DNA from 2 places in the Aeribacillus composti genome. Region 2 is predicted to be linked to the other one. Evidence: predicted binding sites of a transcription regulator. Region 2 holds the regulator's gene; the other holds the start of a gene.
What was found. Region 2 encodes LexA, which represses DNA repair genes until DNA is damaged. Its sites were predicted from a motif close to CGAACATATGTTCG; they were not measured.

Region 1: RI196_RS12180 (Y-family DNA polymerase) is a predicted target of LexA. The motif match lies at 7,548-7,561, and genes of this name have one in related genera.

What each region holds. Positions count from the first base shown of each region.
Region 1 is NZ_CP134501.1:2,493,729-2,509,012, forward strand. It holds gene cyoE (heme o synthase) at 1-147, shown strand, start outside; gene RI196_RS12140 (DUF3886 domain-containing protein) at 520-729, opposite strand; gene RI196_RS12145 (DUF2552 family protein) at 766-1,008, opposite strand; gene RI196_RS12150 (iron-sulfur cluster biosynthesis family protein) at 1,019-1,342, opposite strand; gene RI196_RS12155 (class I SAM-dependent methyltransferase) at 1,552-2,334, opposite strand; gene RI196_RS12160 (iron chaperone) at 2,737-3,108, shown strand; gene RI196_RS12165 (iron chaperone) at 3,131-3,502, shown strand; gene ltrA (group II intron reverse transcriptase/maturase) at 3,926-5,185, opposite strand; gene RI196_RS12175 (YolD-like family protein) at 5,868-6,197, opposite strand; gene RI196_RS12180 (Y-family DNA polymerase) at 6,236-7,492, opposite strand; gene RI196_RS12185 (SDR family NAD(P)-dependent oxidoreductase) at 7,832-8,626, opposite strand; gene RI196_RS12190 (MBL fold metallo-hydrolase) at 8,627-9,595, opposite strand; gene proC (pyrroline-5-carboxylate reductase) at 9,921-10,757, shown strand; gene namA (NADPH dehydrogenase NamA) at 10,887-11,912, shown strand; gene rnz (ribonuclease Z) at 12,176-13,105, opposite strand; gene zwf (glucose-6-phosphate dehydrogenase) at 13,283-14,758, shown strand; gene RI196_RS12215 (acylphosphatase) at 14,844-15,116, opposite strand.
Region 2 is NZ_CP134501.1:1,971,588-1,986,871, reverse strand. It holds gene RI196_RS09625 (lysophospholipid acyltransferase family protein) at 1-208, opposite strand, end outside; gene gdhA (NADP-specific glutamate dehydrogenase) at 944-2,323, opposite strand; gene lexA (transcriptional repressor LexA) at 2,653-3,276, opposite strand; gene yneA (cell division suppressor protein YneA) at 3,436-3,750, shown strand; gene RI196_RS09605 (YneB family resolvase-like protein) at 3,769-4,419, shown strand; gene RI196_RS09600 (DUF896 domain-containing protein) at 4,495-4,725, shown strand; gene tkt (transketolase) at 4,797-6,806, shown strand; gene sirA (sporulation inhibitor of replication protein SirA) at 6,920-7,351, shown strand; gene RI196_RS09585 (YneF family protein) at 7,438-7,656, shown strand; gene RI196_RS09580 (cytochrome c biogenesis CcdA family protein) at 7,978-8,688, shown strand; gene RI196_RS09575 (response regulator) at 8,816-9,172, shown strand; gene RI196_RS09570 (CcdC family protein) at 9,243-9,707, shown strand; gene RI196_RS09565 (DUF2621 domain-containing protein) at 9,805-10,230, opposite strand; gene RI196_RS09560 (hypothetical protein) at 10,297-10,500, opposite strand; gene RI196_RS09555 (small acid-soluble spore protein P) at 11,139-11,279, opposite strand; gene RI196_RS09550 (hypothetical protein) at 11,434-11,697, shown strand; gene acnA (aconitate hydratase AcnA) at 11,942-14,668, shown strand; gene RI196_RS09540 (redoxin domain-containing protein) at 14,827-15,284, shown strand, end outside.

The DNA of each region.
Region 1 (15,284 bases), 520 kb from region 2:
TGGCTTATGTTAAGCATTTTCGGCTATAAAAAGATGGATTCAGAGAAATGGGCAAAATCAATGTTTCTTTATTCTCTGTTTCATATGACAATCTTATTTTCAACTGTCATTATCTATTCTCTTGTGGGAATTCTTTTTCATTTATAAAAGAAAGTGTTTCTAAACAAATTCATGGCGGCATAATAAATGTTGGGAATTAAGGGGCTGTCCGATGAGTTCCTAAAATGAAGGATCGGGGAAAAATACTACTGTGAAGGACAAAAATAATCAAATAAAATTTGTAAATGTCCTTCATAGAGGCAATGAAGTCCAACAAGAAGCAGTTGTATATGCTGAATGTCCGTCATACAACTTTTGAAGAACCTAATGAAGAAAAAAAGCATAAGAAAAGTCCTTCATAAGACTTCTGGAGGATATAAACAAGACAGGAAAAATGGTCTATCCGATAAGTCCCTAAAATGAAGGGGCTCCAAAAAGTCAGTGAATCCTGACTTTTTGGACAGCCTCCTTTCCAGCTTTTTATTTAAAATCTTCCCATTTCAAGTCGCTTTCTGCGAGCAATTCAGCAAAGCTTTTCTGTTTTTCCCGCTTTTGTTCCTCTTTTCTTTTACGCTCCAATTCCAGTTTTTTTAATTTCTCCTTTTCTTCTTCAATTTGCTTCTTCATATCTATAAGCTTTTTCGCTTTTTCTTCGCCGATCTGATCTTTGAGATTCCATGCATCTTTCATGTTTTTTCCCTTCCTTTGACCAATGCATGCTCTTTTTTATCCTAATACATCGTGAATATTCTGCATGTTTTTTTCCATCCATGCAATTGCTTCATCGATCGTGGCAAACTCTTCCGCTTCAAACGTCATTTCATCTTGAATCAGCCACACATCCTTTTTTTCATATCCCATTCCTCCTACAGACCAATGCAGAAGGGTGTACGGATGATTGTCATGGAGAAAGGACACCCATGTTTTATTTAAAGCAATGTTCTTTAAAGAAGCTAGACGTTCCTTCAATTTTGTTCCCTCATTTCACAATGCAGCTCATTCTTGGATTGTAAATTTGCATTGGACTTTTGAGCATGAATATTTGTTTTTGCCCGTGATAATCGATTTGCAATTCATCATCTAAAAAAACAAGCTTTGATCGCTCCACGTACACCGGGACAAAATTTGTATCAATTTTCATATCATCCTCATCAAGATCTTTCACAAGCCAAAGAACAGTAACACCGCTCATGACACAGCCGCAGCCATCTGTATCATATTTCAGCTTTATATAGCGGTTTTCGTTCATTTCCAATATCTCTTTAAGTTTTGCTTTCGCTGCGTTTGTAAACGAAATGTTCATAGGCTAAAATCATCCTTTTTTAATTTTGCCTCCATTCTATCATATTTTAGCTCTCTCCGCTTATTGAAGCAGAATGAACATAACCGATTAACGTTTTTTAAACATTTATAGAGAAATATTGACAAACTATTAGCCGGGTTAGTTGAATAAAGCTGTTGTTTTTATTTGTGAGAAATCAGCGTTATTTTCACAAGCAAATTATGACACGTCTATTTTCTTCCAATCAATATCATTGCATTCCCTAATACTTTTTTGTTCAATAAAAGCTTTGGCAGTTTCATTACTTTAGCGAGTTTGTAGCTTTTCAATTCAGATACACCATGTTTCTTTAAGGAATTTAAGAGCTCTTTTTCATCCCCAAATATTTTTTCATCCATAAACAAATCTAAAAAGACAAATCCACCACCAGGTTTTAACACTCTTAATGCCTCTTTCATTACTTCTGTTTTATTTCTTTCATCTTTAACTTCATGAAATGTTAGACAACTTACAATTATATCGAATTCATCATTTTTAAAAGGCAGTTTTGTGGCACTTGCTTTCAGAAAATTTATTCGATCAGAAACCCCTTCAATTTCAGCGTTTCGTTGGCATTGATCTTTCGAATATTCCCAATCGTCGCCCCAATAATCAATTCCAGTTAATAGAGACTCAGGAAAAGCCTTTGCAAGTTTTATAATCAGTGAACCGCTGCCTGTTCCTATATCCAGCATTTTTCCTTGCCCATCCCAATTCACCTTGGCAACAATTAAGTCATGTATTTTTGACTGATAATTTCCCCCAAATGCTGCGAATTGGTAATAAGAATAAGAAAGGATAAATGTAATATAAATTAATGGTAACGCTATAATACCTGACAAAACTCGCAGATATAAATTAATAGGTAAGAATGTCAACAAAATGAATAAAAGTGAAAAAAGCAAAAAAATTAGTAGTTTATTCATTCGAATCCAAGTTTGATACCTAGCATTTGTTTTCAAGTTATCAGCCATCCTTAAATCATAAACTGATTACCGTAGCAATTCGGTCATTGAATTGCTACGGCTCGTGTAGTTGACTAGCGAAAAGATACAGCATAAATTAAACTAATATTCATTTAATTTGGTGCTGTATCCTTTCCTTCAGTTTAAGTAAATTGTTTCACAATATCATGGTTTTATCAATCTTTATTATAAATAATCAAGTTTTGCTTTAAATGGTCGAACCTTTTTTTAACTCTACATTCGGATGGAAAATTTCAAAACTAATTTGCATTTTAAGCCATTTTGACTATTCAGGTTGTAAAATATATAGTGGAAATAGGTGTCGTGTTCTGAGCGGTTCTGTGAGGAGTTTTAACGACGAATGGGTTTGAGGAACTTCTCTGAACGATTTTTATTTTAGGAGGAAATAACATGGAAGTTTTTGCAAAATATTTAGCAGGTATTGATAACCCCGACCACCGCGACCGAACAGAGGAAATTTTGGCGTGGGTTGCTAATAAATTTCCAAATTTGAAACCGCAAATCAAGTGGAACAAACCCACATTTACCGATCACGGCACATACATCATTATGTTTGCCGCAGCAAAGAATCATTTGAGCATTTTACCCGAAGAAAAAACAATGGTGCATTTTGCTGATGAAATCGTTCAAGCTGGCTACAGCGCTTCTTCACGCTTGTTCCGAATTCAATGGTCTGAACCAGTTAATTACGAATTGCTTGAGAAAATAATTGAATTTAATATCAAGGATAAGGCTGAGAATTCGAATTTTTGGCGGAAATAGCATAATATCGAAGGAGGAAGACATGGAAGTTTTTGCAAAATATTTAGCAGGTATCGATAACCCCGACCACCGCGACCGAACAGAGGAAATTTTGGCGTGGGTTGCCAATAAATTCCCAAATTTGAAACCGCAAATCAAGTGGAATACGCCAATGTTTACCGATCACGGCACATTTATCATCGGCTTTTCCACAGCGAAGCATCATTTGAGCGTTTCACCTGAAGAAAAGACAATGATGCATTTTGCCGATGAAATCGCCCAAGCTGGCTACAGCGCTACCAAAGGCTTGTTTCGAATTCCGTGGAATGAGCCGGTAAATTACGAATTGCTTGAGAAAATGATTGAATTTAATATTCAGGATAAAGCAGACTGTTCAACTTTTTGGCGGAAATAGAATAGGATAGCCCTTAGAAAGCCTGTGAGGGCTTCTGAGAGGCTTTAAGAAGTTGATAGCTACAAAAACGCTTTTTCATGCCCCAACACTCTTGTTGTGGACGCCCTGACACAGCTAATGTCAAAGCTTTTTTAATAAGTGTAAATTATTACAGGAGCTAAGAAAATAATTCTCTTACTTATTCCAGAAAATGACCCTATAGTGGCAGAGTGAAACTTAATTGTTTTTAGTTAACCGTGAATGTCACTTATTCACTAACGGGTGCTTTTTTAGTGAAAGAAAAATTAATTGATTTTAAGATTGAGATCATGTTTTAGTTATTCCATTATAGGGCGCCGATGGTAGAGTAATCGAGTAGGAGGGGGTGACTAACCCCCGACCTCTCACACCACCGTACGTACCGTTCGGTATACGGCGGTTCAATTAAGTATGACGTAGTGCTTGATATCTTTCGAATAGACTTCTTAACCCTCGACGCTTCCAATAGGAGTTGTCGAGGGTTTTGTGTAGAATGGGACTGCAGGCAATCCGCCAATATTTCTTGCGTGTATTGCCCCATTCGAATGCTTTATGGCTTGGAACCCCTAATCCTCTGAGTTTCCGAATTCTTGTTTTCGGGGTTTTCCATTCTTTCCACAAACACATCCGAAGCCTTCGTCTAATCCATTCATCAAATTCTTTGAACTTACTTGGTGTTTCTGCCAAGGCAAAATATCCGCACCATCCCATTAAATACTTGTTCAGTTTCTCAATCCTTTTCTCCATTGGATACGGTTTCGACCTTGATGTAATTTCACGGATCTTGTTCTTCAAACGTTTCACACTTTCGTTCGCAATCCGTACCTTTGGAGTCTTATTGAGTGTGAAGCTGAAACCGAGAAACTTCCGTTTCCAAGGACGGTCTACCGCCGATTTCTCTTTATTTACCTTGAGCTTTAACTCCTTCTCTATAAAGTTCGTAATGGAGTTCATGACACGAATTCCTGCTTTCTTTGTTTTCACATAGATGTTACAGTCATCCGCATACCGAACAAACTTATGTCCACGTTTCTCAAGCTCCTTATCCAATTCATGAAGCATGATGTTTGATAAAAGTGGACTAAGCGGGCCGCCTTGAGGCGTTCCCATGTCCGTTTCCATTACCACTCCATTGATCATCACGCCTGATTGAAGATACCGGCGGATTACCTTCAGTAGAATTCGATCTTTGATCGTTTTCGCCAAGATCCCCATCAGTTTGTCGTGATTCACCTTGTCAAAGAATTTCTCTAGGTCTATATCGACTACCCAACGATATCCTTCTTTGATATAACCCTTTGCTTCCCTAACCGCATCATGTCCCCTTCTACCTGGGCGGAAACCATAGCTATGGTTCGAGAAGGTCGGATCAAAGATTTTCGTCAACACTTGGGCAATCGCTTGTTGGATGAAACGATCCGTCACGGTAGGGATCCCTAGAAGCCTTACTCCACCGTTCGGTTTCGGGATTTCGACTCGACGGACGGGTAAGGGCTTGTAGGTTCCTTCTCTCAACGACTGTCGAATGGAGTCCCAATTTTCGTAGAGGTGTCTTCGTAGGTCTTTTACGGACATGCCATCTACTCCGTGACCTCCTTTATTCTGTTCGACTCGTTTCAGTGCCGCCAGGAGATTTTCCCGTGACAAAATCATTTCCATCAACATTGATATCCTCTCCACGTGAACGAATTCTTCTATTTGTGCCATCTTCTGCTCCACCCTCTTGAAGTCCCCCGTGGGATTCACCACTTCCTCCTTCAAGTAAGTCCTATCGGATTGTCTGCTTCCACACAGAAGATGAACGCCTAGCGATTCGTTCTCCTTAATTGTTCAGTCCTTCCTCTTCCATCTCGAGCTTGAAAGAGTACTATGACTTCTGCTGACTTCTGACTGTTCAGCTATCTATCACTAGATAGGTTACCAAGGTTACTTGGCGTGCCAGCCAGACCTCCCCGGGTAAGAGTGTAATCTTTCCTTCCATCCATCTGCTTCATTTACTTTGTATCACCTTCGGCAGAAAGGGCTTTGTTTTGTTGTGCAAACTCACCCAGTGATACCTAGCCTCATATGAAGTTCGTGTTCCTCAGACCGGAAGTTTGCCGCTCGCTTCCTTCAGATTCCGCGTCACCACGGACACCCTTGCGTTAAGCTAACTGCTACTTCTGCCTTCGCAGCTCGGGACTTTCACCCTATAGATTACACCCATGCCGGGCGCACGCAAAAAGCCCAATTTCTCAAATTTTTAGAAATTGGGCTGTTAATTATCGTCATTTTCTAAGCGTTGTAAATCTGCATTTTCCTGACCTTACGCTACCCCTATTAAATTTGTATTTCTAATGCTGTTTTCTTAGTATTGCTCAATTTCAATAATATCTCCTAATTTTAAAACATGTTTTTTAGTCAAGTAATCAACAATTCGTAATTCTCTTTTTAGCTGATCGATATAATGAATATTGCCGACAAGCTTCTTTATTTCACCTTTTTGATAATAGGTGAATTGTAGAGTAATGTTCTCTTCCATAGCCTCACAGATAACTTCATTAAATTCTTCATATTTTTGTTCATCTAAAACCGGTTTTTCGACTTTATCTAAACTTTCATTGTATTTCCTTAGTAATTTCACATGCTCGGGCAGCATCATAGCTGTCCATTTTATGCTTCCACGATCCTGAATCATTGTTTATCCCATCCTTTGCTTTCTTTTCTTCATATTCGTTACGCATAATGCCCGCCGATCAGCTTGTTGCGGTGAAGACTCGTTCCTGCCTTCGTATACGAAACAGCGCGCAGCAGTGCATTGGAGCCGTGCTTGTTCCGAATCGCATCCATTACATATCCTAAACGATGCTCTTTTATGCGGTTCGGCCTAAACAAATCAAGCTGCATGCCGCTGTCTTTTTCCACGTTGGAAAGAGAGATGGAAATTTTTCTGACTGTCTTCCCCTCATAAAAACGATCAAACAGCAAAAGGCAGGCTCGATAAAGATCCATCGTAATATTTGTTGAGACATCCATCGTTTTTGAACGGTAAAATCCTCCTCCGCCTTCCTTTTGGCTGTAGCCGATTCCAAGGCTGATTGTTCTCCCCGCCATCCGGTGTTCCCTCGCTCTTTTTGCCACTTCCTCGCACATTTCTAAGATGACGCATTTCACCTCTTCGGGGTCCGGATAGTCGCGAAGCAATATTTGATTTTTTCCAAAACTGATTTGCCCCAGCATAATCGGAGAGCCTATGTCGGAAAGATCTATTCCCCATGCGTGGTAATAAAGCTGATTCCCCATGACGCCGAACTTCTTTTCAAGGAGCTCTAACGGATAATTTGCGAGCTGACCGACTGTAAAAATTCCCATTCGATTTAACGTTTTTTCAAGTCTTGCCCCAATCCCCCACATCTTACGCAACGGCTTGATGCTCCACAGCTTCGTTTTGACATCATCATACGTCCATTCCGCTATACCTTTCTTTTTCGCCTCCAAATCTAGACAAAGCTTCGCCATCAATATGTTTGGACCGATCCCGACCGCACATGGGAGAGAAAATTCATTTCGTAAATCTTCCACAATTTTTTCGGCCAGACTATGCGCATCCCCCCAAAGTCTTTCTGTTCCATCCGCAGTAATAAAACATTCATCTACGCTGTAAACATGGATGTTTTCTTTCGGAACATAGCGGTTCAGCAGCCGAGTAATTTCAGCAGAAATCCGTAAATACGTCGCCATTTTCGGAGTGATGAGGCGGATGCGGGGGTCGTTTGGAATTTGAAATAAGCGGGATCCGGTTTGAATTCCGAAATCTTCCTTCAGTTTTGGTGAAGCGGCCAATACAATGCTTCCTGTCCGCTCTTTGTCCCCAACGATAGCAATGTGGGCTGTTAAAGGATCAAGCCCAAGTATGACCGCCGCACAGCTCGCATAAAAGCTTTTCATATCGATGCATAATATATGCCGGTTTGGAAACGATTCATAATTCATTCCATCATCCCCTCATGAGAATGTATGTTCGGTTTTATTTTATTTTCATTGTATGGGAATATACGTTCGGTTTCAATGGGAATTTGCGCCATTTTTCGCGGTACAAAAGGAGCATAACAACGAAGTACGGCATCGAAAAACAGATATTAAGCTTGGAAAGCTTATTCAAAATACAGCCGCGTTTTTTAGAAGATTTAAGTTGGAGACAAATCGGTGAAAGAGCTGAATTTTTTATCAAAATAAAAAGACGCTTGACGCGCCTTTTCAGAAGTGAGAGCGGAGATTTTAGCGAAAAGTCCGCCTTCAGCTTTCTGTTCATTTCCTGCATAATGCTCCCGGTCATTTTTGCCGAAACAAATTTCCGGCAACTTTTTCAAATAGGGAGGGCATGAGACGATAAACAAGCCCGCCAAGCTCCATCCAAACAGGCATATTAATTTCCCGTTTATTTGTCAGCATCACGCTCACGATTTTTTGTGCAACAGCTTCCGGATTAAGCATCCAGCGTTGGACGTTTTTCACATAATCCCCTGACGTATCGGCAAGATTGAAAAAATCCGTTTCAATTGGACCCGGATTGACAGATGTTACAAAAATCCCGCGGTCCGCCACTTCCATCCGCAAGCTGTTCGTAAAGCCTAAAACAGCATGTTTTGTAGCAGAATAGATGCTTGATTTCGGAGTAGCTATTTTGCCAGCCTGAGAGGCGACATTAATAATATGCCCTTCCCGTTGGGCCAGCATCTTCGGAAGAACCAGCTTTGTCGCAGCAATTAATCCGAACACATTTACTTTAAACATTTGCTGCATCTCTTCGAATGTTGCTTCCTCTGCATTTCGAAAAATACCAAAACCAGCATTATTGACTAAAACATCCACTCGGTCAAAATTCTCTGTGATGTCCGTAAATACTTCGGAAACTGCGTCAAGGTCACTGACATCCAGTTCGTAATATGTACAAGAAATAGAGTGAGAGGCTTGAAGCTCATCCGAAAGTTTCTTGAGACGATCCTTCCTCCTAGCCAGCAAAACTAAATGTCCACCGCTTTCTGCAACGATCCTTGCGATTTTTTCCCCGATCCCGCTCGATGCCCCCGTAATAACTACCAATCGATCTTTAAGCCGCGAATTCATTTATTTGTCACCTCTTCGTTGCGCGGAAAAAAGTAAAACGCCATTTTCTATTCTTTTGTTAATTTTTCCATATTGTTCTAAATAATCAAGCTGAGCAACAGTTTCTGATATAGCAAATAAAAGCTCTTGTTGATAAGCAGACGGAAAAAGAAGCTTGCAAAGAGCAAACACCGTCATTTCCTGTTTTTCTAAATGCTTTAATACGGTGAGCGCGCGTTCATGCTGTTTGTCTAAACGGTTCCGAATCAACAGGTGAGGATCGAAAAATTCATCTTTATGACCCGGAAAGACAACAGAAATCGGAATATGCAAAAGCTTTTTCAAAGATTCATTATATTGCAGCTGAGGTTTTGGACGCTCTTTTCCTTCATACGGCATTTCAAGAACAGGATTGGAGGAAATGGTTTTCAGCAAATGATCGCCGCCGATCATTCGGCAGTCTTCCTCATTGTACAAAACGATATGGCTTTGGGCATGTCCAGGAGTCTCAATGACTGTAAACCCAGGCATCCCGTCTATTTCATCTCCTTCTTGAATGGAGGAGGTCAGCGGATGATTGCGTGGATATAAGGAAAGATCAAGATGATCTAAGTGTGACGCAAACGACTCCGGGACGGCAAACTGCTTCAATAATTCTAAAAAAAATTCCTTTTGCCGATCAAAAAAACGCACATCATGAGAAAGCCAAGGAGCAAGCAAACGATGGCCCAAAACACGAAGATCGCCATCAAAAAAATCGAGCAAACCGATATGGTCAGGATGATGGTGGGTAAGAATGACCTGCTCAATATCCTCAGGCACAAGCCCTATTTCCTTCAGCTTATGTTCAAAAACTCTCCACGCTTCCTCCGTTTTCATCCCTGCATCCACTAATGTCAATGCGTCCCCTTTTACAACATACACGTTCACATCTTTAATCGGATAAGGTATAGGGATCGTTATTTTATAAATTGCATCTTTGCTGAACATTTTTGCAAACCGCCTTTAATTTTTTAATATAACTTATTTTACACATGATAAATCAATTTGTCATTTTATTCGAATAATTCATAAGTATACTTGACAAGCCGTTGGAACTGATAAAAAATTAATTCTACAACGCTTTTAGAATTTAAGGCAGGGAAACATTTCATCATACAAGCCCATCCAAAGCATGCGCTTCTGTTGCTTAACAGATGAATAGTAAAACGTTTTCTCGCTACCTTTCCCACTGAATCTCTTCTCTTTTAAACTAAGTTTATAGGGAAGAAGTTCAAAAGAAACATATAAAACGATCAGGAAGGAGTCTCTTTTTATGTACAAGTTTGGATTTATCGGAGCCGGATCTATGGCGGAAGCTATTATATCCGGATTGATCAACGGGAACAAGTGCCGGAGAGAAGAGATCGTTGTGACAAACCGTTCCAATGAAAAGCGGCTCGAGGAGCTGCAAAAAACATACGGCGTCACGATTACAAAAGATAAAAAGCATTTGTTTGACAACACAAAAACGATTTTTTTCGCGATGAAGCCGAAGGACGTTGACGAGGCAGTAAAAACAGTCCGCGAATACGCAACAGAAAACCATCTTGTTATTTCCATGCTCGCAGGCGTTTCAACGAAAGCAATTGAAACATTATTCAACAAACGTATTCCCGTCATTCGAGCAATGCCGAATACGTCCGCTACCATCAGACAATCAGCAACCGCCTTGGCACAAGGACAATATGCAACGGATGGTGACCTGTCAGCAGCTGTTGAACTGTTTCAATTGATCGGAACAGTTGAAATTGTTGAAGAAGACAAGCTCGATGCCGTCACAGGACTGGCAGGAAGCGGACCAGCCTATATTTATTACATAGTAGAAGCAATGGAAAAAGCAGCAGAAGAAATCGGTTTAGAAAAGTCCATGGCACGCTCCCTCATTGTTCAAACACTTTATGGGGCAGCATTAATGTTAAAAACGTCTGACAAAGAGCCGTCTACTCTAAGAAAAGAAATAATGAGCCCAGGCGGCACAACTGAAGCCGGCTTAAGCGTCCTAAACAATCATCACGTAGATGAAGCTATTATAAGCTGTGTGAAACGGGCAGTCGAACGGTCAAAAGAATTAAACAGCGCTTTGGAGGAAAAACTGGTGAACGAACAATAATCTGAAATCGGACTCGGGTTCAGCGAGCAATACTGAACCCCTTTTTTATATTTACCAAGCAGATCATATGACAAAAATAATCATAATTGCTAAAATTTTAAAGGAAATATTTAGGGAGGCGAATAAAAGATGAAAGACCGATTATTATTTTCTCCATTTACGATTAAAGATGTCACATTGAAAAATCGAATTGTCATGTCGCCGATGTGCATGTACTCAGCCGCAAATAAAAAAGGATTTCTTGAAGATTTTCATTTCACACATTACATTTCAAGAGCGGTTGGACAGGTGGGCCTCATCATTCTTGAAGCAACAGCTGTTACGCCGGAAGGCAGAATTTCTGAATTGGACCTCGGTATATGGGAAGATGACCATATTATAAAATTGGCTGAACTTGTGCAGCAAATCAAATCATACGGAGCGAAAACAGGCATCCAGCTTGCTCATGCAGGAAGAAAGTCAAATGTGAGCGGAGACATATTCGCCCCATCTTCAATTCCTTTTGATCAAAACAGCCGTACACCGAAAGAACTGACAAAAGAACAAATAAAAGAAACGGTTGAAAAATTTCAATTAGGAGCAAAACGAGCTAAGGACGCAGGCTTTGATATCATCGAAATCCATGCAGCCCACGGTTATCTCATTAACGAATTTTTATCTCCGCTATCAAACAAGCGCAATGATGAGTACGGAGGAAGCTTAGAGAACCGCTACCGGTTTTTAAAAGAGGTTATCCAAGCCGTAAGGAAAGTGTGGGAAGGCCCGTTGTTTGTTCGTGTTTCCGCCAGTGACTATGTTGAAGGCGGATCGACGATAAATGATTACGTACAAATTGCTAAATGGCTGAAAGAGGATGGTGTCGATTTGATTGATGTCAGCTCAGGAGGGCTTGTCCCGACAAATATAGATGTTTATCCCGGGTACCAAGTGCCATTTAGCGAAAAAATCAGACAGGAAGCAAACATCAAAACAGGGGCAGTCGGCTTAATTACTTCACCTTTGCAGGCGGAAGAGATTTTAAAAAACAACCGGGCGGATCTTATTTTTGTCGCCCGCGAATTATTGAGAAATCCATATTGGCCTTACCATGCAGCTAATGAACTAAACGCAAAAATTGAATCGCCGACACAATATGAACGCGGATGGCGCGTATAAAAGAAGAAGCTGTCTCAAAAAAGCCTTTTGAGGCAGCTTTTGTTTGCATATTGCATTTTCCAAAGCATACAGTGAGTGTTGAATCAACATATAATTCTTTCATTGCCGCAACCGAAAAAATTTTGAAAGTTCAGAGATTCTGCAAGAATCATGTCGACGATTTTTTTGCCCGATTATAGGACTAAATATGCCTGTAGACGATTCTTTTATTCTATGTAAAAAAGGCGGCGAAAGTTTCATTTTTGGCATCCCCATACCATTTTCTACTTTTTAGGAATTGGGACACATAAAAAATCATGGGCAAGGCTTGCTTCTGGAAATACAGCCCTTGCTTCAGCAAGAAGCATTTGACAATCCTCTTCGCCTTGATATCGCGAGCTAATATGCGTCAGCCATAACGTTTTTGCGTTTGCCTCTAAAGCAATTTGCGCTGCTTGAACTGTTGTCGAATGAAAATAATTGTAGGCCAAAAGCTCTTCATCCTTTGCAAATGTCGCCTCATGCACTAAAACATCCGCATCCTTTGATAATTCGACGCTTTGCTTGCAATATCTTGTATCACCCAAAATCGAAACAATCCGTCCTTTTTTGACAGGACCTAAAAAATCTTTTCCATTCAAAACTCTTCCATCAGCAAGTTGGACTGTTTCGCCATTTTTTAATTTTTTGTATATAGGTCCAGGTTTTACTCCAATTTCTTTTAATCGATCCGCTAAAAGTGTTCCGGGCAGATCCTTCTCTATAATCCGATAACCGAATGAAGGGATGCCGTGCTCCAATTTCTTTACCTTAACGATGAATTGATCATCCTCAAAAACGGTTTCATCGTCAAATATTTCTTTTGTGATAAGCGGATATTTAAGATGAGTAAAGCTTAACTTCAAAGTTTGTTCCACAAATTCTTTAATGCCGGGAGGACCGTAAATTACGAGCGGGCTCTCGGCGCCATGAAAGGATCTTGTTCCTAACAAACCGGGAAGTCCGTATATATGATCACCATGCAAATGCGTAATAAAAATTTTTTCAATTTTTGCCGGTTTGATGTTCGTATATAAAATCCGGTGCTGTGTCGCCTCGCCGCAATCAAACAGCCAAATAGAACCGCGTTCTTCAAGCAATTCAAGCGCAATGGAAGACACATTTCGATGTTTGGCCGGCAGACCAGCACCTGTTCCTAAAAAATAAAGATTCAACGTTCGCTCCTCCAAATGTCTTTTTATCAGTTATTATAATACATTCATTCAATATTTAGCAGAAAAATCAGCAAATATTATTTGCGTTACAGTACGTTTACCTTTAAAATTAAATATTTGAACGGGTACATATTTTTAGCAAAATTTATAGCAAAACGATAAAGTGAGGTACGTTCAGTGAATACAATCCAGTTACCAAAAGCAATCATCATTATATTCGGAGCAACAGGAGATTTAGCAAAACGGAAATTATTCCCATCCATTTACCGTTTATATCAAAGCGGTAAGATCAGCGAAGAATTCGCGGTCGTTGGCGTGGCAAGAAGACCATGGACGAACGAAACGTTCAGGGAAAATGTTAAAGATTCCGTTGAAAATGCAGTTTCCGTCAACAGCGATCTAACATCCTTTACTTCGCATTTTTATTATCATCCGTTTGATGTATCGAACCAGTCTTCGTATCACAGCTTAAAAAGCTTACTTTCCGACTTGGATGAAAAATATCAAACGGAAGGGAACCGAGTCTTTTACTTGGCGATGGCGCCTGAATTTTTCGGAATCATCGCTAACAATTTAAAAGAGCACGGTTTAAAAGATACAAACGGATGGACAAGACTTGTCATTGAAAAGCCGTTCGGCCATGACCTAGCTTCCGCCCAAAAATTAAACGATGAAATCCGCGCCGCATTCGATGAAGAGCAAATTTACCGAATCGACCACTATTTAGGAAAAGAAATGGTGCAAAATATTGAAGTCATTCGATTTGCCAATGCGCTTTTTGAACATTTATGGAATAACCGTTTTATTTCCAATATTCAAATTACTTCAAGCGAATCACTCGGCGTGGAAGACCGGGGCAACTATTATGAAACATCCGGTGCGCTCAGAGATATGGTGCAAAACCATATGCTGCAGATGGTGGCCCTGCTTGCGATGGAACCGCCAATTAAATTAACGACTGACGAAATTCGTTCCGAAAAAATTAAAGTGCTTCGTGCATTACGGCCAATTCAGGAAAATGAAGTCGACAGCTATTTTGTAAGAGGCCAATATACAAAGGGAATAATTAATGGAAAAGAGGTTATCGGCTACCGAGAAGAAACAAATGTAGATCCCGATTCCAATACAGAAACGTTTGTGGCCGGAAAGATTTTGATTGACAATTACCGTTGGGCAGGCGTTCCTTTTTACATTCGCACAGGAAAGCGGATGAAAGAAAAATCAACAAAAATTGTTGTCGAATTTAAAGACATTCCAATGAACCTTTACTTTAAAAAGGAAAGCGACCGCGTTCCAAACTTGCTTGTCATCCATATCCAGCCTGATGAAGGGATTACGCTTCATCTCAATGCCAAAAAAGCGGGAGTAAGCTCAGAGGCTACACCAATTAAGCTTTCTTACAACAATAACGGCATCGACGGCATGAACACTCCGGAGGCATATGAAAGATTGCTATATGATTGCATGCAAGGCGATGCCACGAACTTTACCCACTGGGATGAAGTCGCCTTATCATGGGCATATGTTGATCCGATTTCAAATGCATGGTCCCGTAAAAAAGCGGCCTTCCCGAACTATGAGGCAGGCTCGATGGGTCCTAAAGAAGCGGATGAACTTCTTGCCAAAGACGGCTTCCATTGGTGGCCGATCTAATGACATTTTTCAATTTAAAAGTGTTACCTTATTAAAACACCCCTTGTACAAATAGGGGTGTTTTATCATATTGATGCTTTAATGATTAATAACGAATATCAAACTTTTGAAAGCCTTCCACTTCATCATGTTCCGTTAATTGTATATTTTCAACTTTTGAAAAAGGACTACCTTTTTGAATAGAGGCAAGAAAGTTCTGTAAATTTTGCTCCTCTCCTTCTGCAACGATTTCAACCGTTCCGTCCATCTTGTTTCGAACCCAACCGGAAATTTGGTGCTCGACTGCTTTTGATTGCGTAAAATATCGAAACCCCACTCCTTGCACACGTCCTGAAACAATGATATGGTATTGCTTCATTTTTTCACTCCTTTCATAAATATTCTTCATTTCTATCTTAATTTATTTTTTACCGAATTTAGATATAAACGAAACGGTTTGTGAAAGAATTAATCAAAAAAGTGATAGTTAAAAAATATATCCAATAGAGGCTGTCTAAAAAGTCAAATCCTCATTGAAAAATATCAA
Region 2 (15,284 bases):
TGTTCTGAAACAATTCTTTTTTGGCCATATAATGGACATGAATTGGAAAAAGTGCTGCGGCGAGCAAGACTACATCTACCCAGCTGCGATGAGAGCATGTAACAATAAAACGATGGTCTGCCGGAATATGCTGCTTGCCTTTGACTTCTAGCAAACTAAAAATTTTAATGATCAATATTGCAAGTTTTCCTGCTAAATGATAAATCATTTTGTTCCCCCCCCCCCGAATGACTTCCAGAAATATGTTTGCGTTGCAAAAGATCTGTATTTTCGGTTAGGGCGCATGTCGATTTTGTCTGCGTTCAGTTTAGCATTTTTACGTGATGCATGTAAAGTCGGTAGTACATCGTCAACGAATCGTCTTATCCAAAGTCAGTCAGTGAAAATACCGCCGTTTCATTGGAGGATGGGCAGCCGTATTCGGTGTTTTTTAGATGAACAAGTATTTGTGCTGAAGGTTATTGGCGCTGGATAAAAGGAGCAACCATATCAATAATAAAATGCTTTAATTGGAAAAATCAATTTTAATAGCAGTTACTTTGTTTCTATAAATTTTATACTTGATGATACAAAATATTGAGAGTAAAGAAGAGATGAAGCAGAAAAACAAACATCAGTGCAATCTGTCTTTTTTATTTAAAAAACAAGAGAGATAATCAATCCAGGCATCAGCGTAAAAAAATATGTAAGATAATCTGACATAAAACTTCAATTCTCTCATTGAATGGGATACACTGATAGGGAAAAATTTGATCCAATCGTGGAAATAAAGAAGAGTGAATTTGGATCGGTGTGATGTCAATTTCTATTCACTCAAGTTAAGATGGGGTATTATAGTGAGCATGATGAATCGCCAAAGCAGGTTAGGTAAAGCTTTAGCGATTATCATATATGTTTACTCACTATAAAGAATAAATGATGGAAATGACCATTTTTCTATCTTTTAAATGACTCCTTGTTCTACCATTGCATCAGCGACTTTTTTAAATCCTGCAATGTTAGCGCCGACGACAAGATTTCCGGAGCAGCCGTATTCATTTGCAGCGTTGACGCAATTTCGGTAAATGTTCTTCATGATATCACGTAATTTTGCGTCGACATCTTCAAAGCTCCAAGATAATCTTGCGCTGTTTTGAGCCATTTCTAATGCTGAAACAGCAACTCCGCCTGCGTTAGCAGCTTTTGCAGGTCCAAAAAGAATATTGTTTGATAAAAACACGTCGATCGCTTCTAATGTAGACGGCATGTTGGCGCCTTCTCCAACAGCTTTGAGTCCGTTGGAAACAAGGAGTTCAGCTGCTTTTTTATCGATTTCATTTTGAGTAGCGCATGGGAGGGCAATATCGCACGGAATGGACCAAATTCCGGAACAGCCTTCATAATATTCTGCATGAGGATGTTCATTTACATATTCTTTAATTCTTTTTCTTTCAACTTCTTTTAACCTTCTAACCGTTTCAAGATTAATTCCATTTTTATCAAAAATGTAGCCATCAGAGTCGCTGCATGCGACAACTTTTGCACCTAATTGTGTTGCTTTTTCAATCGCATATATGGCAACGTTCCCAGAACCAGAGACAACAACTGTGCTTCCTTTGAAGCTTAATCCATGGTCTTTAAGCATTTCTTCAACAAAATAAACAGTTCCATACCCTGTCGCTTCGGTTCTCGCTAGGCTTCCGCCGTAACCAATGCCTTTTCCGGTTAACACCCCAGCTTCAAATCCGCCGCGTATTCTTTTATATTGGCCAAACAAGTATCCGATCTCTCTTGCGCCAACTCCAATATCACCGGCAGGAACGTCAATATCTGGTCCAATATGTTTGTAAAGCTCTGTCATAAAGCTTTGTGTAAATCTCATAATTTCCCCATCTGATTTACCTTTCGGATCAAAATCAGATCCGCCTTTTCCTCCGCCGATCGGCTGCCCAGTCAATGAATTTTTGAAGATTTGTTCAAATCCTAAAAATTTAATAATGCTGGCGTTGACGGTCGGGTGAAAGCGCAAGCCTCCTTTATATGGCCCAATTGCACTATTATATTGCACTCTAAATCCGCGGTTTACACGCACTTTTCCTTCGTCATCCACCCATGGAACGCGAAAAATGATCAATCTTTCCGGCTCAACAATTCTTTCAAGTATTCCGTGCTTTATATATGTAGGATGTTGAGCAAATACAGGCACAAGCGAGTCAAATATTTCTTTTACAGCTTGAAGAAACTCAGGCTCATTCGGATTTTTTTCTTGCACGGATTGAAATACTTCATTGACATATTGCTTTGCATTTTCCAGTTCACTTTGTTTCATAAGTAATTGATTCATAGCACCTCTCCTATACCTAAAATTTAAGCAGTTAGAAGAATTCAAACAATTCAGTAAATCATCCCGGCACTGGCTAAGGAAGCGAAATCTACAATAAAAAATTCTACAACAAAATAAATCAAAAAACAATGACTGTTGAGAATTGTTGCATAATAGCTTTGCATGCAGGCGCGGAGAAGGCGCCTGAAATTTGTTTCATTGAATCTAGCTTGTCTGCATACATATTGATTAGAAAACATTTTTAAAAATTTAACATCGCTAAGAGAGGGAATTTTGAAAATTTTATAAAAAGAAAAAGGATGCCTCACCTGTTTTGAGACATCGAATATTCAGTGTATGGAACGGTATAGCCCGATCACTTTTCCGAGTATTGTCACATTTTTTAAAATAATCGGTTCCATTGTTGGGTTTTCCGGCTGAAGCCGTATAAAGTCTTTTTCTTTGAAAAACCTTTTTACGGTCGCTTCATTGTCGTCTGTGAGCGCGACAACGATGTCGCCGTTATTGGCTGTTTGCTGCTGTCTGACAATAACTAAATCTCCGTCCAGAATGCCTGCTTCGATCATGCTTTCTCCGACTACTTCAAGCATGAAAAGTTGATCATCACCTGATGCAATATGATTCGGAAGCGGAAAATATTCTTCGATGTTTTCAACGGCAGTGATCGGAATACCAGCCGTCACTTTTCCTATGACCGGCACGTTGATCACATTGTTTGTTAGAAGGTGGCTGCCATCATCGTCCAAAATTTCAATGGCTCTCGGCTTTGTGGGGTCTCTTCTAATCAGTCCTTTGCTCTCAAGCTTTGCTAAATGCCCGTGAACAGTTGAACTGGAGGCAAGACCGACCGCTTCGCCGATTTCTCTTACAGAGGGAGGGTATCCTTTCTTTTTTACTTCCTCCTTAATGAAGTTCAAAATATCTTGTTGTCTCTTAGATAATTTTGTTGACATGTCAAGCACCTCAGTCATATCAATTTGTGTCGATTATAGCATGATTTTTCCAAAAAAGCAAACGTAAGTTCGAATATTTGCTTGACAGAAACATGTGTTCCCTTTTATACTTAAAAACAAAAAACCGAACAAATATTCTGTTTCAGGGGGCGGTTCTAAATGGATAAATTATCATGGTCTTACATCGTTTCTTTTTTCCTTGTCATCATGGCGGCAGTTTTGGCGATTTCGTATACTGGAGAAAGGGAAGAGCTCGATCATTATTTGGAGGTTCAAGTGAAGGAAGGGGACAGTTTGTGGAAAATCGCTGATGAATATAAAGAATATGACAATATGTCTCATTCAGAGTTTGTTAAATGGGTTCAGGAGCGAAACAATCTCCAAAGCCTTGTTGTAAAACCGGGGGAAACAATCGTCATTCCGATTGAAAAAAATAAATACTACAATGCTGAATATTTGGCAAACAAAGAATAACCGCAAGGAGCATTTAACATGAGAGCAGTCGTTTATGCAAGAGTCAGCACTGAAAAAGATGAGCAGGAAACATCTTTGAAAAGACAGAAGGACGAGCTGTTAAAGCTCGCAGCTGAAAACGGTATGGAAGTTGTTGAAGTGATAGAAGAAAAAGCGAGCGGGTATGATGTTGATCGTGAAGGGGTTTTTCAACTGCTGGAATTGATTGAGGAGAAAGAAATTGAAGCGGTATTAATACAGGATGAAACAAGAATTGGCAGAGGGAATGCCAAAATCGCCATTGTCCATTCCATTTTGAAACAAGGTGTGAAAATTTTCACCGCTGCCCATCGCGGGGAGATGGAACTGTCTGAATCAGACACGATGGTGCTTGAAATCATAGGAATTGTCGAAGAATATCAACGAAAAATTCATAATTTGAAAATAAAGCGGGGAATGTTGAGAGCTATACAAAATGGGTACAGGCCTGAAAAAAATTTAAAGAATAGAAATTCTTCCTATAAAAGAGAGCGAAAAGAAGTTCCGATCGAGGAGATTGACCGATTGCGGAAAAACGGCCTGACATTTTCAGAAATAGCGGCAACATTAAGAGGATTCGGCTATGACGTTTCAAAAGCTACTGTCCATCGCAGATATCAACAATTTTTGTCAGAAAAAGGAGAATCATAGCAATAATTGTTGTCATTAGTGGTCGCATTTAGTATGATAAAAGAGCGCGGCAAAAATATACAAGGGGTTCAGCTTATGATTTCAAAAGAAAAACTTAACCGTATTAATGAACTATCTAAAAAGTCTAAGTCAGAAGGATTGACGCAAGAGGAAAAGCTTGAGCAGCAGCAATTAAGGCAGGAATATTTAGAGTCGTTTCGTCGGGATTTTCAAAACACCTTAAAAAATGTTACAGTGATTGATCCGAAAGGTAATGATGTTACACCGGAAAAATTGAAAAAATTTAAAAATAAAAGGCTGCATTAACGGATGGGTGTTGCCTTATTGCAACAATAAAGATAAGATTATAAACTGAAAATACAGATGAGAGGATGATAATGGTGACTCATTCCATTCAAGATTTATCCATCATGACGATTCGAACATTATCCATTGACGCGATTGAAAAGGCGAATTCCGGACATCCTGGAATGCCAATGGGCGCCGCACCAATGGCTTATGCGCTGTGGACGAAATTTATGAACATTAACCCTGAAAACCCTAATTGGTTTAATCGAGATCGCTTTGTTTTATCTGCCGGACATGGGTCGATGCTGCTTTACAGCTTGCTTCATTTATCGGGTTATGATCTTTCCATGGATGATATTAAGTCGTTTCGTCAATGGGGAAGCAAAACACCTGGACATCCTGAATACGGACATACACCTGGCGTTGACGCAACAACTGGACCATTAGGCCAAGGAATAGCAATGGCCGTTGGAATGGCGATGGCAGAACGTCATTTAGCAGCTACATACAATAAAGAAGGATACAATATTGTTGATCATTACACATACGTCATATGCGGTGACGGTGACTTAATGGAAGGGATTTCCTCTGAAGCAGCTTCCTTAGCTGGTCACTTGAAGCTTGGACGATTAATTGTTCTTTATGATTCGAATGATATTTCCCTAGATGGGGATTTAAATAAATCATTCTCAGAAAATGTAGAAGAGCGCTTTAAATCTATGGGCTGGCAAGTGCTGCGCGTTGAGGACGGCAACAACATTGAAGAGATTTCGAAAGCCATTGAAGAAGCCAAATTGGATGAACAACGACCGACATTAATTGAAGTAAAAACAACAATCGGATATGGTTCGCCGAATAAAGCAGGCACTTCTTCCGTTCATGGTTCGCCGTTAGGTCCAGAAGAGGCAAAATTGACAAAAGAAGCCTATGCATGGACATTTGAAGAAGATTTCTATGTTCCAGCAGAAGTTTATGAGCATTTTGAGAAAAATGTAAAAGAACGTGGAAAGCAGAAAGAAATTGAATGGAATAATTTGTTTGAAAAGTATGAGAAAGAATATCCTGAACTTGCAAAAGAGTTAAAGGCAGCAATCAATGGTGAATTGCCAGAAAATTGGGATCAATCTTTACCTTTTTATGAAGAAGGAAAAAGCGTTGCAACCCGTTCTTCTTCTGGAGAAGTATTAAATGCAATAGCTGAAAAAGTTCCTTATTTCTTTGGGGGATCTGCAGACTTAGCTGGATCAAACAAAACGACAATAAAAGGTTCAGGAGACTTTTCTGCGGAAGATTACAGCGGACGAAACATTTGGTTTGGTGTCAGAGAGTTTGCCATGGGAGCAGCATTGAACGGTATGGCTCTGCATGGAGGTTTACGTGTTTTTGGCGGAACGTTCTTTGTTTTCTCTGACTATTTGCGGCCAGCGATTCGTTTAGCAGCATTAATGAATCTCCCTGTAACTTACGTGTTCACTCATGACAGCATAGCGGTTGGAGAAGACGGACCAACACATGAGCCGATTGAACAATTAGCTTCTTTGAGAGCAATGCCGAATCTTTCTGTCATTCGTCCAGCTGATGGAAATGAAACAAGAGCTGCGTGGAAGGCTGCGCTGGAATCTAAATCAACACCGACTGCATTAGTATTAACGCGCCAAAATTTAGAAACTATTAAAGGTACGAAAGAAAATGCTGAAGAAGGTGTTGCAAAAGGCGCTTATGTCATTTCACCGGCGAAATCGGATCAACCGGATGCTCTTCTACTTGCATCAGGTTCAGAAGTAGCATTAGCTATTAAAGCTCAACAAATTCTTGCATCTGATGGAATTGATGTGCAAGTCGTCAGCATGCCGTCATGGGACCGTTTTGAAAAGCAATCAAAAGATTATAAAGAATCAGTTCTTCCTAGCAGCGTAACGAAGCGTCTTGCGATCGAAATGGCATCTTCGCTTGGCTGGGAGCGCTATGTCGGATCTGAAGGTGAAATCTTAGCTATCGACAAGTTTGGAGCATCTGCACCTGGGGAAAAAATTATAAGCGAGTACGGTTTTACTGTTGAAAATGTTGTCGAAAAAGTAAAAGAATTAGTTCGGAAATAATCGCCAAAATTAGTGCCTCTATCCGCCACCATAAGACAAACCTTTTACATTCCTTGCTTTATAATAGCAAAAAAGGAATGTAACAATGAGGTGAGCGCATGAGGCACTTTTATTTGTATTTGATAAAAAAGGAATTTGCTGAGCATTTTTATCATAGGGAATCGAAAATTTTTCAGTTATATCAAGAATTTTTTTGGACAAGGAAAACGCATCCTATTTTTGAACAATTGGAAAGGCAAGTCAATTATATTTCAAGAGCCATTCCCATTTCAGAAATAGATTTGCTGCTTCAGTCATTCTTGTCTCACCGAAACCATTATCAAAAGGTATCATCGATTCACGCCATCCAAATGGAAAATCAAAAAGGACAAGCTACTATGGTTTTAAAGGAACGGTATATTGAAATGATTTGTACCGGCAGCTTTGACGGTGAGTTATTGTTTTTTGATATATTGGGAAAATTTGATCCTTATTTTTTTGCCATGGATTTTACAAATGAACGATACGGGTGGCTGAGTCCAATTAAAGAAAGAAAATTTGTCTAAAGTTGAGGAAATTTGCTAATGAAATATTGTATAATGTCATATGGTTTAGTACACTGTATGATAGACAACATGAAGGAGGAAATAAGATGGAACTTTGGCTGGCGATATTAATCGCTGTTCTGGCATTACTTGCCGGCGTAGCGCTAGGCTTTTTTATCGCTCGAAAGTATATGATGAATTATTTGAAGAAAAATCCACCTATTAACGAACAAATGTTGAAAATGATGATGATGCAAATGGGAATGAAACCGTCCCAGAAGAAAATCAATCAAATGATGAAAGCGATGCAAAATCAATTAAAATAATTTCGTCTCAGGCATTATTGAATGATGTTTCATTAAATTAGTTCATGATGACCAATCATATTTTTTGACATCATGTAATTTTTATCTATACTATTTAATATATGCGTTGTTTTATAACGGAATTGTGAAGTAAGAATTAGTCTTTCCTTTCTCAAGGTAAGATTAATTCTTTTTTCGTTGTAAGAAGTTGTAAAAATAGTCATTCATGGCGGGAGAAGGTTCATTGTAATAATGTGCGGAAAATGTCAAACGTTCTTTTAAACATTTATTCAATGATCTGTTAGAATGGATGGAGGTAAATCTTTTGGAAGGAGCAGCAAAATGTCGGAAATTAATGTGTTTTTAGCATTTGGAGCAGGTTTTTTATCGTTTATTTCTCCGTGCAGCTTGCCTTTATATCCTGCTTTTTTATCGTATATAACTGGGGTATCGGTTAATGAGTTGAAAACTGAAAACGCTATGCTGCAAAAAAGAAGCTTATTACATACTTTCTTTTTTTTAGTTGGTTTTTCTGCCATTTTTATCGCAATGGGATTCGGCACATCCTTGATTGGAAACTTTTTCTTGAACTATCAAGATCTGATAAGACAAATAGGAGCGATCCTCATTATCTTTTTTGGACTCGTTATTCTCGGTGTTTTTCAACCTGATGTTTTAATGAAGGAAAGAAGGATTGAATTCAAAAATCGTCCAGCCGGATTTCTTGGATCTGTTCTGATTGGTATGGCGTTTGCAGCTGGATGGACTCCCTGTACGGGCCCAATTCTTATGGTAGTAATCGGTTTAGCGGCAACCAATCCTAGTTCTGGAGTTCTGTATATGACAGCATATGTGCTAGGCTTTGCAGTACCGTTCTTTATTTTATCATTCTTCATCGGGCGGATGAATTGGATCAAAAAACATAATGTGAAAATCATGAAAATTGGAGGCATATTCATGATTTTCATGGGAATTCTGCTGTTTTTTGATTGGATGACTAAAATTATTAATTGGATGAACAAAATTCTTATATTTTTACCAACCGGGTTTTAATTTTTAGTCATTTAAGAGAAAAACGAGATTTTTGACAATATTTTAAACCTCTCGGTACTTTTTTGTGACAGAAAGTAGTATAATATCAAAGGATTTAGTTTGCGAGGATAATTGAGGTGGAATTAATTTGAAAGCATTGATCGTTGACGATGCGAAATTTTTAAGGGAAACATTAAAGGACATTTTGAAAAAGCATAGTATTGAGGTTGTTGCAGAAGGGGAAAACGGCATCGAAGCGGTACAATTATACAAACAATTACAACCAGATGTATTAATCACAGATATCACAATGCCGAAAATGAACGGCATTGAGGCTATTACAAAAATTAAACAGGAATTTCCTGATGCGAAAATCATTATATGTTCGGCAATGGGACAGCAAAAAATGGTTATCGAAGCGATAGAAGCAGGAGCACTCGATTTTATTACAAAGCCTTTTGATGAAGATCGTGTGATGGAAGCCATCAAAAGAGTTATGAATTAGCCTTTTCATTTTGCTTTTTTTTCTATAATATTATTAAAGAAAGAAGCTGAAAATAAAAGGATGGTTCTGCATGGTCATTTGGTCTTCTATTACGGCTGTATTAATGGGCATTGTCGTAATTATGATCAGAACAAAGGCTGCTAAAAAGCCGGCGACAGCGAAAAAAATTATTTTGCCTCCGATCTTTATGAGCACTGGAGCCCTTATGTATTTATTTCCGCAATTCCGCATAACGCCGATGGAAATTTTAGAGGCGTTGACAGTCGGGCTGATTTTTTCGATTTTTTTAATAAAAACCTCTACTTTTGAAGTTCGGGGAGAAGAAATCTATTTAAAAAGGTCAAAAGCTTTTGTTTACATTTTGATTGGTCTGTTAGTTGTACGAATTCTGCTAAAATCTTATTTAAGCGCGTCTATCGATGTTGGCGAATTAAGCGGTATGTTCTGGCTGCTGGCTTTTGGAATGATTGTGCCTTGGAGAATTGCGATGTTCATTTCGTATAAAAAACTGAAAAATCAACTGAACGGAACGTAAAAAATACATATAGCTGCCGGCTGTTTAAAGCAGGTTACCGTTTATTCTATATAAATAAGCCTTTCGGGACAAATCCCCGAAAGGCTTATGTTTTTGTTTAAAAGAGTGCTTCATATTTGGAATAGTCGATATTTTTTTCTTTTAGTCTTTTAATTAAAAATTTATGGTCCCGTTTTGGAGTTGCGATAATATAGCCTCGAATGACTAAATCTTGCGTAATAGATGGAGCTTTTTCTTCTAATGCCAGTTGACCGATTTTTGCTGCGATTTTTTGTCTGGCAACATCGCGGAAAAGCTCTGGAACCGGTGCAACCAATTCTTCTAACAACGCCTTTTGTTCCTCTGACCATAAATGCCGAGTCTGTTGAATATAATACTCTTCCCAATCAAGTTCAGATTTTCCGTCTTCTTTCGGCAGCCGTTTCAAAAATTTGCGAAACATGAAGAAGCCGCCAATCGATAACATAGTTATAAGAAACACAACCCATATGAGAATAAACCATAAAAACCAGCCTTCAAGCATGAAATCACCCCCATCGCCTTAACATTTCCATTAATTCGTGCACTTCGGCGAAGTTGATGAAAACCGTTAAGGATTAATCGACTCATATGCATCTATCAATTCTTTTACAGCACGTCTCACAGCTTCTAATTTCTTTTTATGACGGCCGACAGAAAAGCAGTCATTAATTTCCGCGAAAACTTGGTATTCAACTGCATCACGGTAAATACTGATTTTAATATCGCCTGATTTGGAAGGATAAATTAACATTTCATATAAACGCCCGTTCATGACAGCCTCCAGACTTAAAAATTTTATATTATCAATATCTGTCATTTGCTGAAAAAAAAGCTTCCATTTTCACCTTACTATATTTTATGATAGATTCCACTTTCATTTCAATCATTTGTCATCAACTTTTTATTATTAATAAAAACATTGTTCTAAATGAAAAATAGATATAACTTAAAAATTCGTCGTTAAAGAAAAACCATAAACGAAGGATTTCCGCAAGACATAATATGTAGAAAAGACGTGTATAAATTCAAAACTGCGGCTGTCCAGAAAGTCAAATTCTCATTGAAAACATAAACATCATTTCAACATTTCTATAAGATGAAAGGGGACGTCTATAAGCTGAAGAAAGACTTATGATATGCTTAAAAGCCATAGTATGACAAGAGTTGGACGTTGCATTGATAACGGCCCAATGGAATCTTTTTGGCGAACCTTATAATGTGAAAGAGGGATATGAAACGTTTGAAGCGTTACAACAGACCATTAAGGAATATTCAGTTTTATAATAACGAACGTTATCAAAAAAATTAAACGGCTTAAGCCCATTAGAATGTAGAGCTCAAGCCGCTTAAAGCATTTTTATTATTTCCGCTGTCTACTTGGGGACATTTCAATTAAACATCCCCATTTTTTTATAAATCATGCTCCGAGTTATGTTTTTGGCGGCTATGATTTCGATTTTTTATTTTTTTCGATCCAGATAACGGCTCTGGCTGTCCCTTCCGATTTTGAACGTTTTGTTTTTGATCATTTTGTACTTGATCTTTTGCCATATACATCGCTCCTTAATATTTAATAGTAAAGAATAGCATTGTTATCTTTCGTCGTTTAGTTTGAATGATTTTGAAATCATTCATTCATTTTAGAATAAATTGATTTCTTGAAAAAAACACTATAGAAGATAAAAAAACGAAAGGAGTGCTATATTTGCCGTACCATAAAAATAAAAAACAAGCATTTGATGCAGTGCAACAAGGAATGGTGGAAGTTCATAAAGTACATGTCAATCTAACGAAAAACAGTTCTGATTATGGACATCAGCTAAAGCATCTTCGCCAGGAAATTAATGAGGCGTATGAACAAATTCAAAATGCATTGGAAGTTGCATCGGAAACGCAGAGAAAGCATTTAGAACAGTACAAGCGCGATTTAGATCGAATTGTGCAGGAAGTGAATTTGGATGAGACTTGAAAGCGGCGGAGCTTCCGTAGTTTTTCACTATTTTTTCTCTTATACGAACGTTTTCATTAGCAAGAAAAATTATACTGAAAATATTTAAATTTTTTAGTGAAATAAGCATTTCTTATAATAATTGATAACATCATTGATATTTACTTATCATAAAAAGTATATTAAGATTTAAATGTGTGATGTTTAAAGTGGGGAGATATTCGGCATTTTTGTCGAAATTACGTTTAAAGGGGGATAAAATGACATGTCACAGCAACAGTTAGAGAAAAATGACGTTTTCCGTGCAAGAAAAAGCTTTTCAATTAACGGAAAAACGTACAACTACTATTCATTAAAAGCGCTAGAAGATGCAGGAATTGGTCAAGTTTCCCGTTTGCCTTATTCAATCAAAGTTCTTTTGGAATCAGTCCTGCGCCAAGTGGATGGACGAGTTATTACAAAAGAACATGTTGAAAACCTTGCGAAATGGGGAACAGATGAAATTAAAAATTTGGATGTTCCATTTAAACCATCTCGTGTCATTTTGCAAGACTTCACCGGCGTTCCTGCTGTCGTTGATTTAGCTTCATTAAGAAAAGCGATGGCTGACATGGGCGGAGATCCACAAAAAATCAATCCGGAAAAGCCTGTTGATCTTGTTATCGACCATTCTGTTCAAGTGGATCGTGCCGGAACAGATGATGCGCTGCAATATAACATGAATCTTGAATTCGAACGAAATGCTGAAAGATATAAATTTTTAAATTGGGCTCAAAAAGCATTTGACAACTACCGTGCTGTTCCGCCAGCAACAGGTATTGTCCACCAAGTAAACTTGGAATATTTAGCAAGCGTTGTCCATGCGGTTGAAGGTGAAAATGGAGAATACGAAACATATCCTGATACGTTAGTTGGAACAGACTCCCATACAACCATGATTAACGGACTCGGTGTTTTAGGTTGGGGTGTCGGCGGAATCGAAGCTGAAGCTGGAATGCTTGGACAGCCTTCCTATTTCCCTGTACCTGAAGTCATCGGAGTAAGACTTGTTGGCGAGCTGCCTAACGGAACAACAGCAACAGATTTAGCCCTTAAAGTAACTCAAGTACTGCGTCAAAAAGGCGTGGTAGGAAAATTTGTGGAGTTTTTCGGCCCTGGTGTTGCAAAGCTTCCGCTTGCTGACCGTGCTACTATTGCGAATATGGCGCCTGAATACGGAGCAACATGCGGATTTTTCCCTGTTGATAATGAATCGCTTGAATATTTGCGTTTAACTGGTCGCGATGAAGAGCATGTAAAAGTAGTGGAAACATATTGTAAAGAAAACGGTTTATTCTTCACGCCTGAAGCAGAGGATCCTATTTTTACGGATGTAGTTGAAATCGATCTTTCTCAAATTGAAGCAAATCTTTCCGGTCCGAAGCGTCCTCAAGATTTAATTCCTCTTTCAAAAATGAAAGAAGAATTTCATAGAGCTCTTACAGCTCCGCAAGGAAACCAAGGATTTGGCTTGCAGCCGGAAGAACTTAATAAGGAAGTAACGGTTGAATTTGCGAATGGTGAAAAAACAACAATGAAAACGGGTGCAGTCGTTATTGCGGCGATTACAAGCTGTACGAATACGTCAAACCCATATGTTTTAGTAGGCGCTGGTCTCGTTGCAAAAAAAGCTGTTGAAAAAGGATTGACTGTTCCGAAATATGTAAAAACATCATTGGCACCTGGTTCAAAAGTTGTAACCGGTTATCTTCAAAATTCTGGCTTAATGCCTTATCTTGAAAAATTAGGGTTTAACCTCGTCGGTTACGGATGTACAACTTGTATCGGGAACTCTGGACCGCTTGCAGATGAAATTGAAAAAGCGATCGCTGAAAATGATTTGCTCGTCACATCTGTTCTTTCCGGAAACCGGAACTTTGAAGGCCGTATTCATCCGCTCGTGAAAGGTAACTATTTAGCTTCACCGCCTCTAGTTGTTGCTTATGCATTAGCAGGGACTGTTGACATTGATTTACTGAATGATCCAATCGGAAAGGATCAAAACGGAAGCGATGTTTACTTTAAAGATATTTGGCCTTCAATGGAAGAAATTAATGAAGTTGTGAAACAAACTGTTACACCAGAATTATTCCGTAAAGAATATGAACGTGTATTTGATGATAACGAACGCTGGAATGCCATTGAAACAACAGATGAGCCATTATATCAATGGGACGAAGAGTCTACTTATATCCAAAATCCGCCATTCTTTGAAGGATTGTCTCCTGAGCCTGGTAAAGTAGAACCGTTGAAAGGGCTTCGCGTTGTTGGAAAATTCGGTGATTCTGTCACAACAGACCACATTTCTCCAGCAGGTGCGATTGGCAAAGATACTCCTGCAGGCCAATACTTGCTGTCTAAAGGTGTATCGCCAAGAGATTTCAACTCTTACGGTTCAAGACGCGGAAACCACGAAGTAATGATGAGAGGTACGTTTGCAAACATCCGCATTCGCAACCAAATTGCACCGGGAACTGAAGGCGGATATACAACGTACTGGCCGACAGGCGAAGTAATGTCTATTTATGACGCTTGCATGAAATATAAACAGGACGGAACAGGACTTGTTGTACTGGCAGGAAAAGATTACGGAATGGGAAGCTCTCGCGACTGGGCTGCTAAAGGAACGAACTTATTGGGAATCAAAACGGTTATCGCTGAAAGCTTCGAACGTATTCACCGTTCTAATCTTGTTCTTATGGGTGTTCTTCCGCTTCAGTTTAAAGAAGGCGAAAATGCGGAAACACTTGGTTTAACCGGTAAAGAAGTATTGGATGTTCACATTGATGAATCGGTAAAACCGCGCGATTACATCAAAGTAACGGCAACTGATGAGAACGGAAACAAAAAAGAGTTTGAAGTATTAGTTCGCTTTGACAGTGAAGTTGAAATTGATTACTACCGACATGGCGGAATTTTACAAATGGTATTAAGAGAAAGATTAAAAGGATAATAATTGAAAAAAAGCGGGAACTGTTCATAGTTCCCGTTATTTTTTGGCTAAAATTAGACAATTGATATGAAATACTGTTTTTTTCACAAAAATAATATATGATGAAATTGGGCATCATTTCGAAATGCTATCGTATTGAATCAGAGGTGTTATGGTTTATGAAACAAAAGCTTGCTGTTTTTTTATTAATCGTATTAGCAGCGATTGCAGTATGGCAATGGATCAATTCCCAGAAGGAAACAGTCGGTTTAGAAATAGGAAACAAAGCTCCGAATTTTGAAGTGACGACTTTGGATGGAGAAAAGAAATCGCTTTCCGATTTTTATGGAAAAAAAGTACTTTTAAACTTTTGGGCCACTTGGTGTCCACCATGTAAAAAAGAAATGCCGATCATGCAAAAAATATATGAAAAGCATCAAGATGAAGTAACGATTGTCGCGGTTAACTTTACTGCCAGTGAGAAAAGTGCAAAAGATGTTGAAAATTTTGTTCAACAGGCTGGATTTACGTTTCCGATATTACTTGATCCAAAAAATAAAATGAACAGTGGATATAAAATTCTTACATATCCGACGTCATTTTTTCTTGATGAAAATGGAGTCATACAAGATAAAGT